2 regions of the Vagococcus sp. CY53-2 genome follow, and region 2 is predicted to be linked to the other one. Evidence: riboswitches for the same ligand, from Rfam matches in the RefSeq annotation. Region 2 holds a riboswitch; the other holds the start of a gene.

Region 1 (7,278 bases), on a different contig from region 2:
CTGACTGACGTAACTTATTTCGAATTAAATAACGAAATCAACCGCCCCGTAAATGATCAAATTCCCTTATATAAAGATAAAGAGGCTTTAGATGCCTTTTTTAAAGAAAACGTGGAGCCAAATACGAAACAATTTTCTTCTATAAAAGAAAAATTGACATTCTTAACTGAAAATGAGTATGTAGAAGAAGAATTTTTATCTCTTTACTCACTAGAGTTTATTGAATCACTATATGCGTATCTAGCGTCTCAATCATTTACCTTTAAATCATTTATGGCAGCTTACAAGTTCTACTCTCAATATGCCTTAAAAACAAATGATGGCACACAATATTTAGAGCGCTATGAAGACCGTGTAGCGTTTAACGCCTTGTACTTTGCTAACGGTAATGAAGAACTGGCTATGAGTTTAGCAGATGAAATGATTCATCAACGCTACCAACCAGCAACACCATCCTTTTTAAACGCTGGACGTAAACGTCGTGGTGAATTAGTGTCTTGTTTCTTAGTGCAAGTAACTGATGATATGAATAGCATTGGTCGCTCAATTAACAGTGCACTACAATTATCACGTATTGGTGGTGGTGTTGGAATCACACTATCAAACTTGCGTGAAGCTGGAGCACCAATCAAAGGATTTGAAGGAGCAGCAAGTGGTGTCGTTCCTGTCATGAAATTATTTGAAGATAGTTTTAGTTATAGTAACCAACTTGGTCAACGTCAAGGTGCTGGTGTGGTTTACTTAAACGTCTTCCATCCGGATATTGAAATGTTCTTATCAACAAAAAAAGAAAATGCTGACGAAAAAATTCGTGTTAAAACATTATCACTTGGTTTGTTAGTCCCAGATAAGTTTTATGAATTGGCTCGTAACAATAAGGACATGTACTTATTCAGTCCATATAGTGTGGAAAAAGAATATGGCGTACCATTTTCTTACATTGATATTACAGAGGAATATGACAACTTAGTTGCTAACCCACGTATTAGAAAACAAAAAATTGACGCTCGTTACTTAGAAAATGAAATTAGTAAATTACAACAAGAATCTGGTTATCCTTATATCATCAACATTGACACTGCCAACCGTACAAACCCTATTGATGGTAAAATCATTATGAGTAACTTATGTTCTGAAATCTTACAAGTCCAAAAACCATCTGTCATTAACGATCGCCAAGAATATGACGTCCTTGGAACAGATATTTCTTGTAACTTAGGCTCTACAAATATTGTCAACCTAATGGATAGTCCAGACTTTGGAAAATCTGTTAAAACCATGACACGAGCTTTAACTTATATCACAGACGCTTCTGATATCGAAGTTGTTCCATCAATCCAAAACGGCAACCGACTAAATCATACAATTGGTTTAGGGGCTATGGGATTACATACTTACTTTGCCAAAAATCAAATGGAGTATGGTTCAGAAGAGTCATTAGAATTTACAGATGTGTATTTCATGTTATTAAACTATTGGACTTTAGTTGAAAGTAACAATATTGCAAAAGAACGCAACGAATCATTTGATAACTTTGAAAAATCAAAATATGCTACTGGAGAATACTTTGATCTCTACATTAATGAAGAAATTAAACCCTCTTCTGATAAAGTCAAAGAATTATTCGATGGTATTTTTATTCCAACAGCAAAAGACTGGGAAGAATTGAAACAATCCATTAAAGAATTTGGTTTATACCATCAAAACCGTTTAGCTGTAGCACCTAATGGCTCAATTTCTTATATCAATGATACAAGTGCCAGCATCCACCCAATCACTCGTTTGATTGAAGAACGTCAAGAAAAGAAAATTGGGAAAATCTATTACCCAGCACCTTTCTTATCAAATGACACCATGCCGTATTACACGTCCGCTTATGATATGGATATGCGTAAAGTCATTGACGTGTATGCAACAGCTCAAAAACATATTGATCAAGGGATGAGTTTAACGCTATTTATGCGCTCAGATATACCTGAAGGCTTGTATGAATGGAAAACAAAGACAACAAAACAAACAACACGTGATTTAAATATCTTACGTCACTACGCATTCCATAAAGGCGTTAAATCAATTTACTACGTTCGTACTTATACTGATGACGATGAAGAAATTGGTAGCAACCAATGTGAAAGCTGTGTTATTTAAGGAGGAACAATAAATGACAACGTTAGACAATAGCTATTACCAAGCAATTAACTGGAATGCTGTTGAAGACATTATTGATAAGTCCACTTGGGAAAAATTGACAGAACAATTTTGGTTGGATACACGTATTCCTTTATCAAACGATTTAGATGATTGGCGTAACTTTAACGACGATCAAAAAGAAAATATTGGCCTGGTATTTGGTGGTTTAACACTACTAGATACGATTCAATCTGAAAGTGCTATCGAAGCCTTACGCAAAGACAGCCGCACACCTCATGAAGAAGCTGTGTTAAACAATATTCAATTTATGGAATCTGTTCATGCCAAAAGTTACTCATCCATCTTTAGTACACTAAACACTAAGGCTGAAATCGAAGAAATTTTTGAATGGACAAACACCAATCCTCAACTACAAAAAAAAGCTGAGATTATTAATGAAATTTATTTAAATGGATCCCCATTACAAAAAAAAGTAGCGAACGTGTATGCTGAAACGTTTCTTTTCTACTCTGGTTTCTACGCACCTTTGTATTATTTAGGAAACAATAAATTAGCAAACGTAGCCGAAATTATTAAATTAATTATCCGTGACGAGTCCGTTCATGGGACTTATATTGGGTATAAATTCCAACTAGGTTTCAATGAATTAAGCACGAAAGAACAAGAAGAAATGAAAGAATGGATGTATGACTTACTCTTCACTCTTTATGAAAACGAAGAAGTCTATACCGATTTATTGTATGATAAATTAGGTTGGACAGAAGAAGTCAAAACATTCTTACGCTATAATGCAAATAAAGCCCTAATGAACTTAGGGATGGATGCCTTATTCCCAGATACAGCCAATGACGTCAACCCTATCGTTATGAATGGATTATCAACTGGAACAAGCAACCATGACTTTTTCTCTCAAGTAGGAAATGGTTACTTACTTGGTACAGTAGAAGCCATGGAAAATGATGATTATCTAATTGGTATGTAACATTAAAAAGACTCACCCATTTATTACAAAACTATAAAAACACACCCGTTTTATTTCACATAAATTCAACGGGTGTATTTTTATAGTTAAAAGAATATCTCACCAGTAGAAGTAAAATAAAAAAAGCCCTCCTTAATTATCAAGGAGAGCAATTATTAATTAAAAAAGCGATTATATCTTTTTGTAATAGATGTCATGGCTAATAAACAGAGACTAGAAATGATAAATACCATATTAAAACCCAGCTTATCTGATACAATACTTAACAAGATTAAACTTAAAGAAAAAATCAAGGAGTATAATACACTACTGGCTGAATAAACTGATGCAATTTTTTCTGAGGGTATTGTTTGTTGTATGACTGTCACTTGAGGAATATTTTTCATTATTTTTCCTACTTTCACTTAGGTGAATAATTCATCACCTGTTTAAAGTATTTACACTAAGCGAAATAGTCTAACTTTGTCACATAGGATACTACAATGGATTTGTTTCAGTCCACCACTTTTAAATTAAAAAATAAAACACCCCTTTATTAAAGAGTGTTTTTTCAAGCAGGTTAATTATCTGTCATCATAAATAGGCTTTTATTTTTATTCAAGATTAATAGTAGAATAACCATCGTCACAACACCAGTCAGTAAACCACTTATCCCATTTGCCACTAATGAATACGTCACTGGAGATAGTCCCCAAATGGCATATTTACCCCAAAAGATAAACCCCGCAATAAAATGAAAAATGTAACGTGCTAACACACCGACAAATGTCCCTGAGACGACATAACGCCAAGCATTTGATGGATTAGTTTTCAGCGTTATTTGTAGTTTTTTATTGAATAAACCAGAAAAACCAGCCGCTGCAAAAGCAAAAATGTATTCAACAATAACTTGAGAGACGGTTAAAAAATAAACTTGTCCCATTAAAAAATGTAGTAAGCCCCAAACTAACCCAGCATATATTCCCGGTATAGTTCCACGACGTAATGCGTATAATGTTAAGGGAATCATTCCTAAAGAAATGGAAAATCCTGTTCCTATATTTAATGGGATAAACGATAATGACATTGATAATGCGGCAACGATCGTCCCCTCTAAAATAATTCTTGACCTTTTCGACATAAAAAAACTCCTCCTATTATCGATTCATACGTGACCAATCAACAAAAGAGCAGTGCTTACTTGCTACCACTTCACACAATTCCTACGATTGAATTAACAATATCAGGTTCGAGGGTTTAGAGTCTATACTCATTCTCAGCTTGAAGGCTCCCCTTTGTGACGGTTATGTATTTAATTTATTTCACACACAGTATGTCATGTATCCGCTTAAGAGTCAAATTAATCACTCAGATTCTGTTAATCATCTAGTTATTTAATTACTCAGATACAAGATTTTTACAAATTTGAATAACATCAGTCATCCCTTGTGCTAAGCGATGATGGTTATTAACAAGTAAGTAGCATATTTCCTCTATCTTTTTTGCATTCTTTAACAAAATTCTACTCCTTAGTCATCACACAATCGTACAAATATTACGTTAATACACAAGGAGATAGTTGTTGAAATCCCTTACCCGTATCTTTTGCGACATCAAAAAACGCTTCACAATACTTTTTTAAACTTTTCCAGTCTTGATTTTCCTATGCCTTGTCTGAATTTCCCATATATTTTATATTACTTTTCTTCTATATTTTAGCGTAAAAACTCAATAACTCGTAACAAGTTCTCTTATAAATACCAAATTTTTATCATCGTTATATGAAAAGAATCGACTTTTGATAACATAATTTCTTCTACATAACACACCACATACATTTTTCTATTTCACATATTTTCTAAAGAATTTAAGAAATCATCTATTTCTTTTTGGTTCATTAATTTGATTAAAGTTTGTTCACTAGTTAAATCCTTAAGATGCTCCTCTATCAACGGCTCATGATTTTTTGGAAATTGCCAAACCCATCTGATAAACGCCCAATCTAATTTCTCTGGGCAATTTTCTTGCATATCAGGACGCGTTTTTCCTCGGTAACGAATAAAACGTTTGAACACATGATACAAACAAGTCAGTCTTGAACGTTTTAAATAAATGATGGTATCTGCTTCTCTTATTCGAATATCTAACGTACTACTATAATTTCCATCAATAATCCAAAAATTTTGCTTAACTATATCATATAATATCTCTCGTTGCTCTGCTTTTGTACTCATCTTCCAGTGTGGTTTCCAAAACAATTTATCTAAATGATATAAGTTTATTGCTAAACTATCCGCTAATTGTTTTGCTATGGTACTTTTTCCTGTACCAGGAGAACCTATGACTATCATTTTTTTCATCGAGCATTACGCTCCTTGCCGTTATATTAATTAGCTCCATAGCTGATTACCTATACACATGTTGAAAAAATCCAACCGTTAATCTGGTTGGATTCAGTATTTAATATTCTATTTCGTCCATTACTTGTTGCTTTCGTCTAAACCCACGTTTCTCTAAACGTTTATATTCTTTATAAGAATACACACTTAATAAAATACCTAATATTAAAAATACTAGACTTACTATAACTTGTACTAGCATTGGTAATTTAAGGCTTTCTATAATCCATACTTTCATGTGATCGTCAATAATCGATAAATAAGTCAGTGGATTTTTCATTGATAGAATAACGGTAAAAGATACAAGTAACAAACCTGTACTCGTTATCACATAAGCAATATTTCTTACAAACACATGCTTATATCGGCCGCTTGCAAAGTACAAACATAAAATTAATAAACACAATACGATAAGCGACACAATCAAAGTAATCGTAGTTAATCGTTTAATTAAACTAACCCGTAAACCAATTGTTGAAATAATTTTATTATGAATTTTTCCATTATAAATCTCGATGCTTTTTGTAATGAATTGGTCGACAGACGCTTGATTTTCTGCTGTAATAGGTTTATTTTCTTTTTTAGCATAATCTTCTACCGCAGTCTTTAGCCTTGATTCAACTACATCTTGTTTTATTTCATAAGATTCGCCTTTGAACGCCTTAGTTATAAATTGGTCAAAATCTTTTGTTACTTCCGATTGTGATATTATTTGATTTAATCCGTCTTGTTTTATACCGCTAGCCATCCCGATATCTTGAATGGATTGATTAATTGAATCAGTCAAACTTTTAGTGTAATCACTCTCCATAGCTACCTTTATCCAATGATTTGAAGATAACAAAAACGGTTTTGCAATCAATATCTCACTAGCAATCAATAAACACAATACAGAAAGTAATGTTAGCAAAAATTGATAGACATGCTTTATCTTTTTATTCATCTAAACATCCTTTCTCTATTGGTTTTGATCAATCATTTTTCCAGAAATTCGTTCAGCATAGACAAACAATCGATTATCAGTTAAGCCAATCATATCTATCGGATAACACGTGTATAAAATTAATTGATTATTATCTGATTTTTTATAGAGAGTTTCGATGGCAGACTTATCATCAAATCGAGCAACTTTTTTATGAGTTACTTTATACTGATACGTTTCATAACTTGTTTTAATAGTAATTGTGTCATCTGATTCAACTCCACCTAGAGCTGCTAAATCTGCTGTATTATGACCACCTATAAGTGTTGTTCCTTCTTCACCAGGAAAAACACTCCCATTAAATTGCCCTACTCCTTCTCTCAAATCTTCCTGAGAATCACCGTAAATTAATCGTGCTTGAACATTATATTTATCTATATTAACGACCCCGTACTCCGCTCCTAGGCTAGGATATTCAATCTGACTCGAAGGGATTTTATTTTTTACAGAGGTAATATTTTTTTGCTTCGCTTCATCAAAGATAGAACTAACTTTTGTATTTTCTGCTTTTTCTGTAATGCTAATAGCACTGACAAATAAGTCAACTGTCTCTCTAAATGGCAAGAATAACAAGAATAAAATGACATAGGCAGAAATAAAAAAGAGTACTGGCATATAAACATATGCCAGTACCCTTTTATTCATTAACAACTAGCTCCTCTTCTTTTTGAGAAGAAACCTGTCGCTACTGTTAATGCCACTAAACTAGCAATTGTCACGATGGCACTAGTTAGTGAAATACCGGTTGTTTTTACAACTGGATTACTACTTGTTGTCGCAACAAA
Region 2 (7,278 bases):
CAACATTTGAAGCAGAATATGGTGTACCATTAGTGTCGGATTTTGATACAATTTTTAATGATGATGAAATAGATGCAGTATTTATTTGTACGCCAACAGATACACACGTTGAGTTAATTAAAAAAGCTGCGGCAGCGAAAAAACATATTTTCTGTGAAAAACCAATTAGTTTTTCTGATGAAGAAACAGTTGAAACCTATCATATTGTGAAAGAAGCTGGTGTTAAATTTCAATTAGGAGTGAATCGTCGCTTTGATCGTAATTTTGCACAAGTTAAAAAACACGTTCAAGATGGATCTATTGGAGATATTCAGTTATTACGTATTGACTCACGTGATCCAGAAGCACCACCTTTGTCTTATGTTAAGTCGTCAGGCGGTCTATTTTTTGATATGATGATACATGACTTTGATATGGCCCGTTTTATCACAGGTAGTGAAGTAAAAGAAGTTTATGCTACAGGGGATGCATTAGTTAATCCAGAATTAGAAGGTATTGATGTTGACACAGCAATTGTGACATTAACCTTTGAAAATGGGTGTCTAGGTGTGATTAGTAACAGTCGTCAAGCAGTGTATGGCTATGACCAACGTTTAGAAGCATTTGGTTCAAAAGGTGCGTCTCAAGCAGAAAATGAGCTAGTGAATAATGTTGTGTTATCAGATGAGTCCGGTGTTCATAGCCAAAAACCACTTCACTTTTTCTTAGAGCGTTATAATGATGCATATATTAAAGAAGTTGAAGAATTCTTAACAGCGATTAAAGATGACACAGATACTGTTGTGACGTACGAAGATGGTATCATGGCACAACGTTTAGCTTTTGCTGCAAACGAATCTCTGAAAACTGGTCAGCCTGTTAAAGTTAAAAAATTATAAAAGGTGAATGACATGGAAAAAAGTATTTTATTTATCTGTGAGTCAGGTATTAGTGCCTCGTTATTTGTTTCAAAAATGTTAGAGAGTTTAAAAGAGCATGGTTTAAACTATGATGTTGATTATGCACCAGTTCAACGTGTGGAAGCAAAATTGTCACAACAACATTATGATGTGATTTTACTTGCACCACAAATTAAACGTTATGAAAAAGAGCTAAGAAGCTTACTTGAAGAAAAATCGCATGAGTCATATGTGAGTGGGATTCAAGATGACGAATTCGTTACAATGAATATTGAACGCATTTTAGAGAGAGTTAGATAAAACGACAAAGAAAACCAACTAGCCGGAACTAGTTGGTTTTTTCTTTTAATTGAAAGGTCATCTGAACAGGGTGATGATCTGTGTATCTAAATTGATAATCGTAGGTATTGGTTTGCTTAGTATTGATATTGTCTGATACGATAAATCCATCAATTACATAGACTTGAGAGGATTCATAATCACCAGTAAACGCATGGTTTAATACTCTGACTGAAGGATGGGTATCATCATATGAAAAAGAGAAATGATCAGGAATATCAGTTGAACTAATACTTCCAGGCTTCCATCCTTTTTGCCCTGTTTGAGGGAATGATTGAGTACCTTCAAAGACTTGATTAAAATCTCCTCCAGCAATGACATAATTTCCTTTATCATACTCTTCTTCAAGTACTTTTTTTAGAAGTTTACTTTGTTCAATTTTTCCTTGACCATTATCATAAGCATCCAGATGTAAATTAAAGACAACTAACTCTTTATCACTGCCACCTATAGGAAATCTTGTTTCAAGTAGTGCACGTTTTAAATTAGCCATACGAATAGGCCAAGAAAAAGGATTAGGTAGCGCAATGCGTTTGGCTTCACTCATAGTTGCGTTAGTCATCGTGACGATTCCGCTTTCTACTTTACCAATCGGTGGGATAGGGAATGGGACGTATGGTACATTGAAATTATACGCAAATGTACTTGGCATATGAAGCGCATTAGACAGCGATTCTTTTTGGTTTATATGGTATGAGCGTTTTGAATCTAAATCCACTTCTTGTAATAAATACATATCAGAAGGATGCTCTTTTAACATTGTTGTAATCCCAGCTAAATTTTCTTCGACGAGTTGTTTAGATTTAGGTTGGATATTTTTCCCGCCATCCATAAAAAAATCTTCAGAGCTGGATAAGCCACCATAACCAATATTTAGTGTGAGCAGTGAGATGTCAGTCTGTTGTTGCAACATGTTTTTCCCTTTAGTAGTTGTCACTGTTTCAACTTCTCTAGGTTTATATTCTTTGATTGAAAGATAGCCAATAAGTAATAATACGGTACTTAGTAAACTTATGACAATCCCTAATATAATCATTAATAATTTTTTCATATTTTCTCCTCCAAGTCAGTAAATGACTAGGGTTTATTATAAAACAGTTTAGTTTATTATGAAATAATATTTTGACATTTCTATAATTAAAATCATTAGAACATCACATTTTTTTCGAGGAATCTTTCTATACTAAAATTAAATCACGTTAAGGAGGTAGTATCATGGTAGCTATACCATATTGGTTAACTATTTTGGCTTGGATTAGTTTATTTTTAGCAGGTATTTCTTTTATTTATATTGCATTAGACGTGAAAAAACACCCACAAAAAATGAAAATAATGACGATTGTTTGGCCATTAACTGCTTTATTTGGGTCGTTTATCTGGGTCTTGGCTTATAAAAAGTGGGGTGAAAACCACTCGTTAGAAAAAATGAAAATGGGTGATTCTATGAATATGGATTCATCAAGTAAGTCAATGGCAGTATCTGTTTTTATTGGGACATGTCATTGTGGAGCTGGATGTAGTTTAGCAGATTTAATTATTGAGTGGCTGCTATATTTTTTTCCAGCATTGTATGTTGTGGGGGGGTACCCAACTATTTTCTCTCATAAATTATTTTCAGGATTTGTTCTAGCTTTTATTTTGGCTCTGATTATTGGAGTAAGTTTCCAGTACTTTGCGATTGTTCCGATGAAGCACTTAAGTAGAAAAGAAGGGATTATAGCTGCGATAAAAGCAGATACCTTATCGTTATCTTGTTGGCAAATAGGGATGTATGCTACTGTTGCGTTGTGCCAATTAAGTCTTTTTCCTCATTTCTTTGGAGGAGAAGTATTACCAACCACTCCTGTTTTTTGGTTAATGATGCAAGTGGCTATGTTGGTTGGATTCTGTACAGCATATCCAATGAATTGGTGGTTAATTAAGACAGGTATAAAAGAAAAAATGTAGAAAATATTGTTGTCATTTTAAATAATATTTTTTGTTATTTTATTAAAAATGAAAGGGGATACTGAAATGGTATAATAGAAAGTAAGATGAAAAAGGAGGGGTCGTTATGACATTGTTGTCACTTGCTCAAACAGTTTTAAGATTGGGGCTATCCATTGTAATGGGGGGTACTATTGGGTATGAAAGAGAACAAAAAAACCGTCCAGCTGGGATGAAGACACATATATTAGTCTGTTTAGGGGCAACTATTATTGCACTGATTCAACAAGAGATAGCTCATGAAGCCATAAGACTTGTGCAAGAAAATCCAGATATTGCGCATATTGTAAAATTTGATCAGTCGAGATTAATTGCACAAGTGGTAAGTGGTATAGGTTTTCTAGGAGCAGGAACGATTATTGTAACAAGGCAACGTATTACAGGCTTGACAACAGCAGCATCATTATGGTCATGTGCTGCAATTGGTATTGGTTTGGGGATGGGTTTTTATTTGGTCACAATATTAGGATTTATATCAATCATGTTTTCGTTATCATTAGTGAAGCAAATTATTACAGTTTCTAAAGTAAATAATTTAGAAATTCAATACGTGCATAGAAAAGAAACAAAAGATTTTATTCATCAATATTTTGAAGTACGTCAAATTGAAATAGAAGATGTTACATTTGAAGTTCAAATTATCGAAGGTGAAAAATATTATAAAAATGTTTATACGATTGATTTACCTAAAACTCTTACATATGCTGATGTGATAGAAGAGCTTTCTATGTACTCAAATGTACGGGAAATAAGGTTAGTGGCTATTAGTGATTAAATTAAGAAGAAAAATATTATTTATTAATAAATAAGGTACTATTTCTTGCGATTTATATGATTAAAGAATAATATTGTATTGAGAATAATATTTTAAGAAGGGAAGAGAGTTATTATGTCAAATGAACGAAATGGTTTTGATTGGTCCTCATTTTTATTAGGAATTTTGTTTATATTTGCATCGTTGGCGTCGTTTCAAGATCCTGCTGGAAATTTAGTGGCAATCGTTGTAGTTTTTGGAATGTTTGCTATTATTAAAGGTATTTTTGAATTATTTTTAAGAAAGAAAGTGAGAGAACTTATAGGTTTTTCTGCAACAATGCCAATAGTAGTTGGTATTTTTGATATCATTGTTGGTATCTTTTTATTATTTAATATCTCTGCAGGTGTTGTGGCTCTACCATTTGTGTTTGCTATTTGGTTTTTAATTGATTCATTAGTCGGTTTATTTAGTTCAAATGCTTTAAAAAATTTGAATACAGGTTACTATTGGTTCTCAATCGTTATTAATATTTTAGGTGTGATTGTAGGATTCATACTTTTAGCAAATCCAGTATCATCTGCTTTAACATTAAGCTTTTTAGTCGGTTTTTATTTCATGATGTTTGGTATGACTGAAATTATTTATGCCTTCCGTTAAAATAATGGAAGGATATGTTATAATTGAGTTAGTTAAATAACAGTAAACTCAAAGGTGTGATAAAGATGGAAAAAGCAATAATACATTGTACAACTGAAATCGTGCATGGTGGATGTAATGTCTGCCCAACAACTGCTACCGCTACTTATGAGGTAGAATTCTCAGGTAAAATGATTGGGATTCCGAATTTAGATGTTGTGTCACTTCTTCGCCCAATTGTGAGAGAGCATGGTTATAAAGAACGTCAAGAATATGATGTAACAGGTGATTATGATGTGTTTGAAACATCAAACAACAGTGTCGATGTATTTGAGACATATCAAGGACTACGTTTTAAAAATCAAGGAATCGAAAAAGAAGTCAAACCTACTTATGAATCAGATGATGAAGTATTTAAAGTGGTAAATGGATTGTTAACAGATTTATTTAAACTTGATGCAATTGAGTTTGTCACAGATATACCAGAGAATTAGAAGATTGAGTCTACTTGACCCAGTCTTTTTTTATCCAACCATATTTATAAAGATTTGTGAGAATGGTTGGCTATTGTATGAAAGCGTGTTATATTTGAGTGGAATTGAATACGAGAAACATTTGGGGTGCGTAAAGCTGAGATTATACCCATGGAATCTGCTCCAGTTAGTACTGGCGAAGAGAAATGTGTCATTTATGACAAAACATTGAACCTAGGTCTATTTACGCCCATCCAATTTATTTGGACGGGCTTTTTTATTTGGATGAGTGTCGATAAATGTTGTAATGAATCAGATTAACCCTACCTCCTTTGTTTCTTTTAATGAGAAAAAGGAGGTTTTTTGTCGTTTAATTTAACACAATAATAAGGTGTAGGTAAGAATATAGGAGGATGAGTAAAATGAAGGAAAATTGGACATTGCGTCAGGTTGTATTATTAGCATTATTAGCTTTTTTATTTGGTGGTGTATTTATGGGAGCTGGGTTTTTATATGCTGGCTTATCAGCTGTATTAACGCCCCTTGGGTTAAGCCCTTTTGCTAATGAACTATTATTTGGTTTATGGACAATGGCAGCACCAATGGCAGGGATATTAATTCCTAGAAAGGGAAGTTCAATTTTAGGAGAAATGTTGGCTGCACTAGCAGAGATGTTATATGGCACGTATTTTGGCCCAGGTGTTCTTATTTCAGGTTTTTTCCAAGGGCTAGGGACAGAACTAGGATTTATGGTTACAGGATACAAACGGTATGATATCGTGCCATTATTTTACGGGGCGATTGGAACAACCTTATTAAGTTTTGTGTATGAATTTTTTAAATTTGGTTATGGAACGTATTCAATTGGAATGATTTTATCACTTCTTGCTGTGCGGTTTTTATCGGTGACGTTCTTTGGTGTTGTTGTGGTGTCAATGGTCATGAAGCTTTATAACCGTTCACAAGAGCTTTCGGTAGTAAACAAATGAGAGGAATAGAATTAAGTGAGTTGACGATTAAACGTGGCGATAAAGAGGTGTTACGTCAGGTTGACTTTGTTTTTTCTCCTCATGAATTTATTTTGCTATCTGGTGCCAGTGGTAGTGGTAAATCAACATTATTAAAAGCCATTGCTGGATTTGCTGATGTGCCATATTCAGGTACAATCACCGTTGATGGCAAGAGTCTAACACAAGCGAGTATGTCTGATAAGGCTAGACAGATTGGCATGATGTTTCAAAATCCAGGGCAACAATTTACAATGAAAACACTACGTCGTGAAATTATTTTTGTGTTAGAAAATCTGCAAACAAAACCTAGTGATATCACGGAACAAATGCACGAGGCTGTTTTATTAGCAGATACGACAGAATTATTAGATAGACAGTTATCAACTTTATCAGGTGGGGAAAAGCAACGAGCAGCATTGACTGTTTTACTAGCGATGAAAAGCCCATTTTTATTACTAGATGAGCCGTTTGCCAGTATTGATCCTAAAACAAGAAAATTATTAATTCAACAGTTACAGCAATTAAAACATCAAGGTAAGACAATTATTATTTGCGACCATGATTTTAATGATTATGCTGGTGTGGTTGATACATGGGTGACACTAGATAATCAAGTATTACAAAAAATTCCAGTAGCTCTTTTAAAGCAAGAGCAGACAAATGTGCTCTTGACGGATCATAGAGCATCTATGGATGGCATTTTAAGATTAGAGGATGTCAGATACAAACAGAATAAGCGCGAGCTACTAAGTCAAGATTCTTTTCATTTTTCTAAAGGAATCACGACACTTACAGGAGATAACGGAACGGGAAAATCAACGTTGTTTCGTTCGATAGCACAATGTCATCGTTATAAAGGCAAGATGTTTTTATACGATAAAAAGCTTAAAAAAAGCCGTACGCTATATCAGATGTTATCCTTAGTTACTCAAGAAGCGGAAAAACAATTTGTGACACTCACACCAGCTGAAGAATTTACTTATAGTGTGTATCAGTGGGAGGACGCTAAACGTCAAAGACAAGAAGCGATTGAGTTTTTAGGATTGGAACCACTACTTAATCGAAGCGTGTTTCATCTAAGTGAAGGACAGAAGAAAAGTATTCAATTATTAACGATGTTGAGTTTAGATGTGCCGTTTTTATTATTAGACGAGCCGTTTTCAGGTTTAGATGAACGT

What was found. Region 2 has a riboswitch for thiamine pyrophosphate ahead of MN581_RS07245 (ECF transporter S component). Riboswitches for the same ligand answer to the same signal wherever they lie in the genome.
Region 1: it holds a riboswitch for thiamine pyrophosphate, as region 2 does, so the genes downstream of both, thiT (energy-coupled thiamine transporter ThiT) here and MN581_RS07245 (ECF transporter S component) in region 2, are expected to answer to the same signal.

The regions. Positions count from the first base shown of each region.
Region 1 covers NZ_JALAHP010000005.1:12,546-19,823, forward strand. The annotation lists gene nrdE (class 1b ribonucleoside-diphosphate reductase subunit alpha) at 1-2,148, shown strand, start outside; gene nrdI (class Ib ribonucleoside-diphosphate reductase assembly flavoprotein NrdI) at 1-8, shown strand, start outside; gene nrdF (class 1b ribonucleoside-diphosphate reductase subunit beta) at 2,162-3,133, shown strand; gene thiT (energy-coupled thiamine transporter ThiT) at 3,693-4,253, opposite strand; TPP riboswitch at 4,316-4,417, opposite strand; gene MN581_RS07850 (DNA topology modulation protein) at 4,960-5,472, opposite strand; gene MN581_RS07855 (hypothetical protein) at 5,573-6,454, opposite strand; gene MN581_RS07860 (class D sortase) at 6,470-7,138, opposite strand; gene MN581_RS07865 (hypothetical protein) at 7,138-7,278, opposite strand, start outside.
Region 2 covers NZ_JALAHP010000003.1:272,405-279,682, reverse strand. The annotation lists gene iolG (inositol 2-dehydrogenase) at 1-878, shown strand, start outside; gene MN581_RS07275 (PTS cellobiose transporter subunit IIC) at 891-1,199, shown strand; gene MN581_RS07270 (endonuclease/exonuclease/phosphatase family protein) at 1,228-2,289, opposite strand; gene MN581_RS07265 (DUF4396 domain-containing protein) at 2,454-3,185, shown strand; gene MN581_RS07260 (MgtC/SapB family protein) at 3,292-3,999, shown strand; gene MN581_RS07255 (DUF308 domain-containing protein) at 4,114-4,638, shown strand; gene MN581_RS07250 (DUF4809 family protein) at 4,704-5,111, shown strand; TPP riboswitch at 5,224-5,312, shown strand; gene MN581_RS07245 (ECF transporter S component) at 5,513-6,079, shown strand; gene MN581_RS07240 (ABC transporter ATP-binding protein) at 6,076-7,278, shown strand, end outside.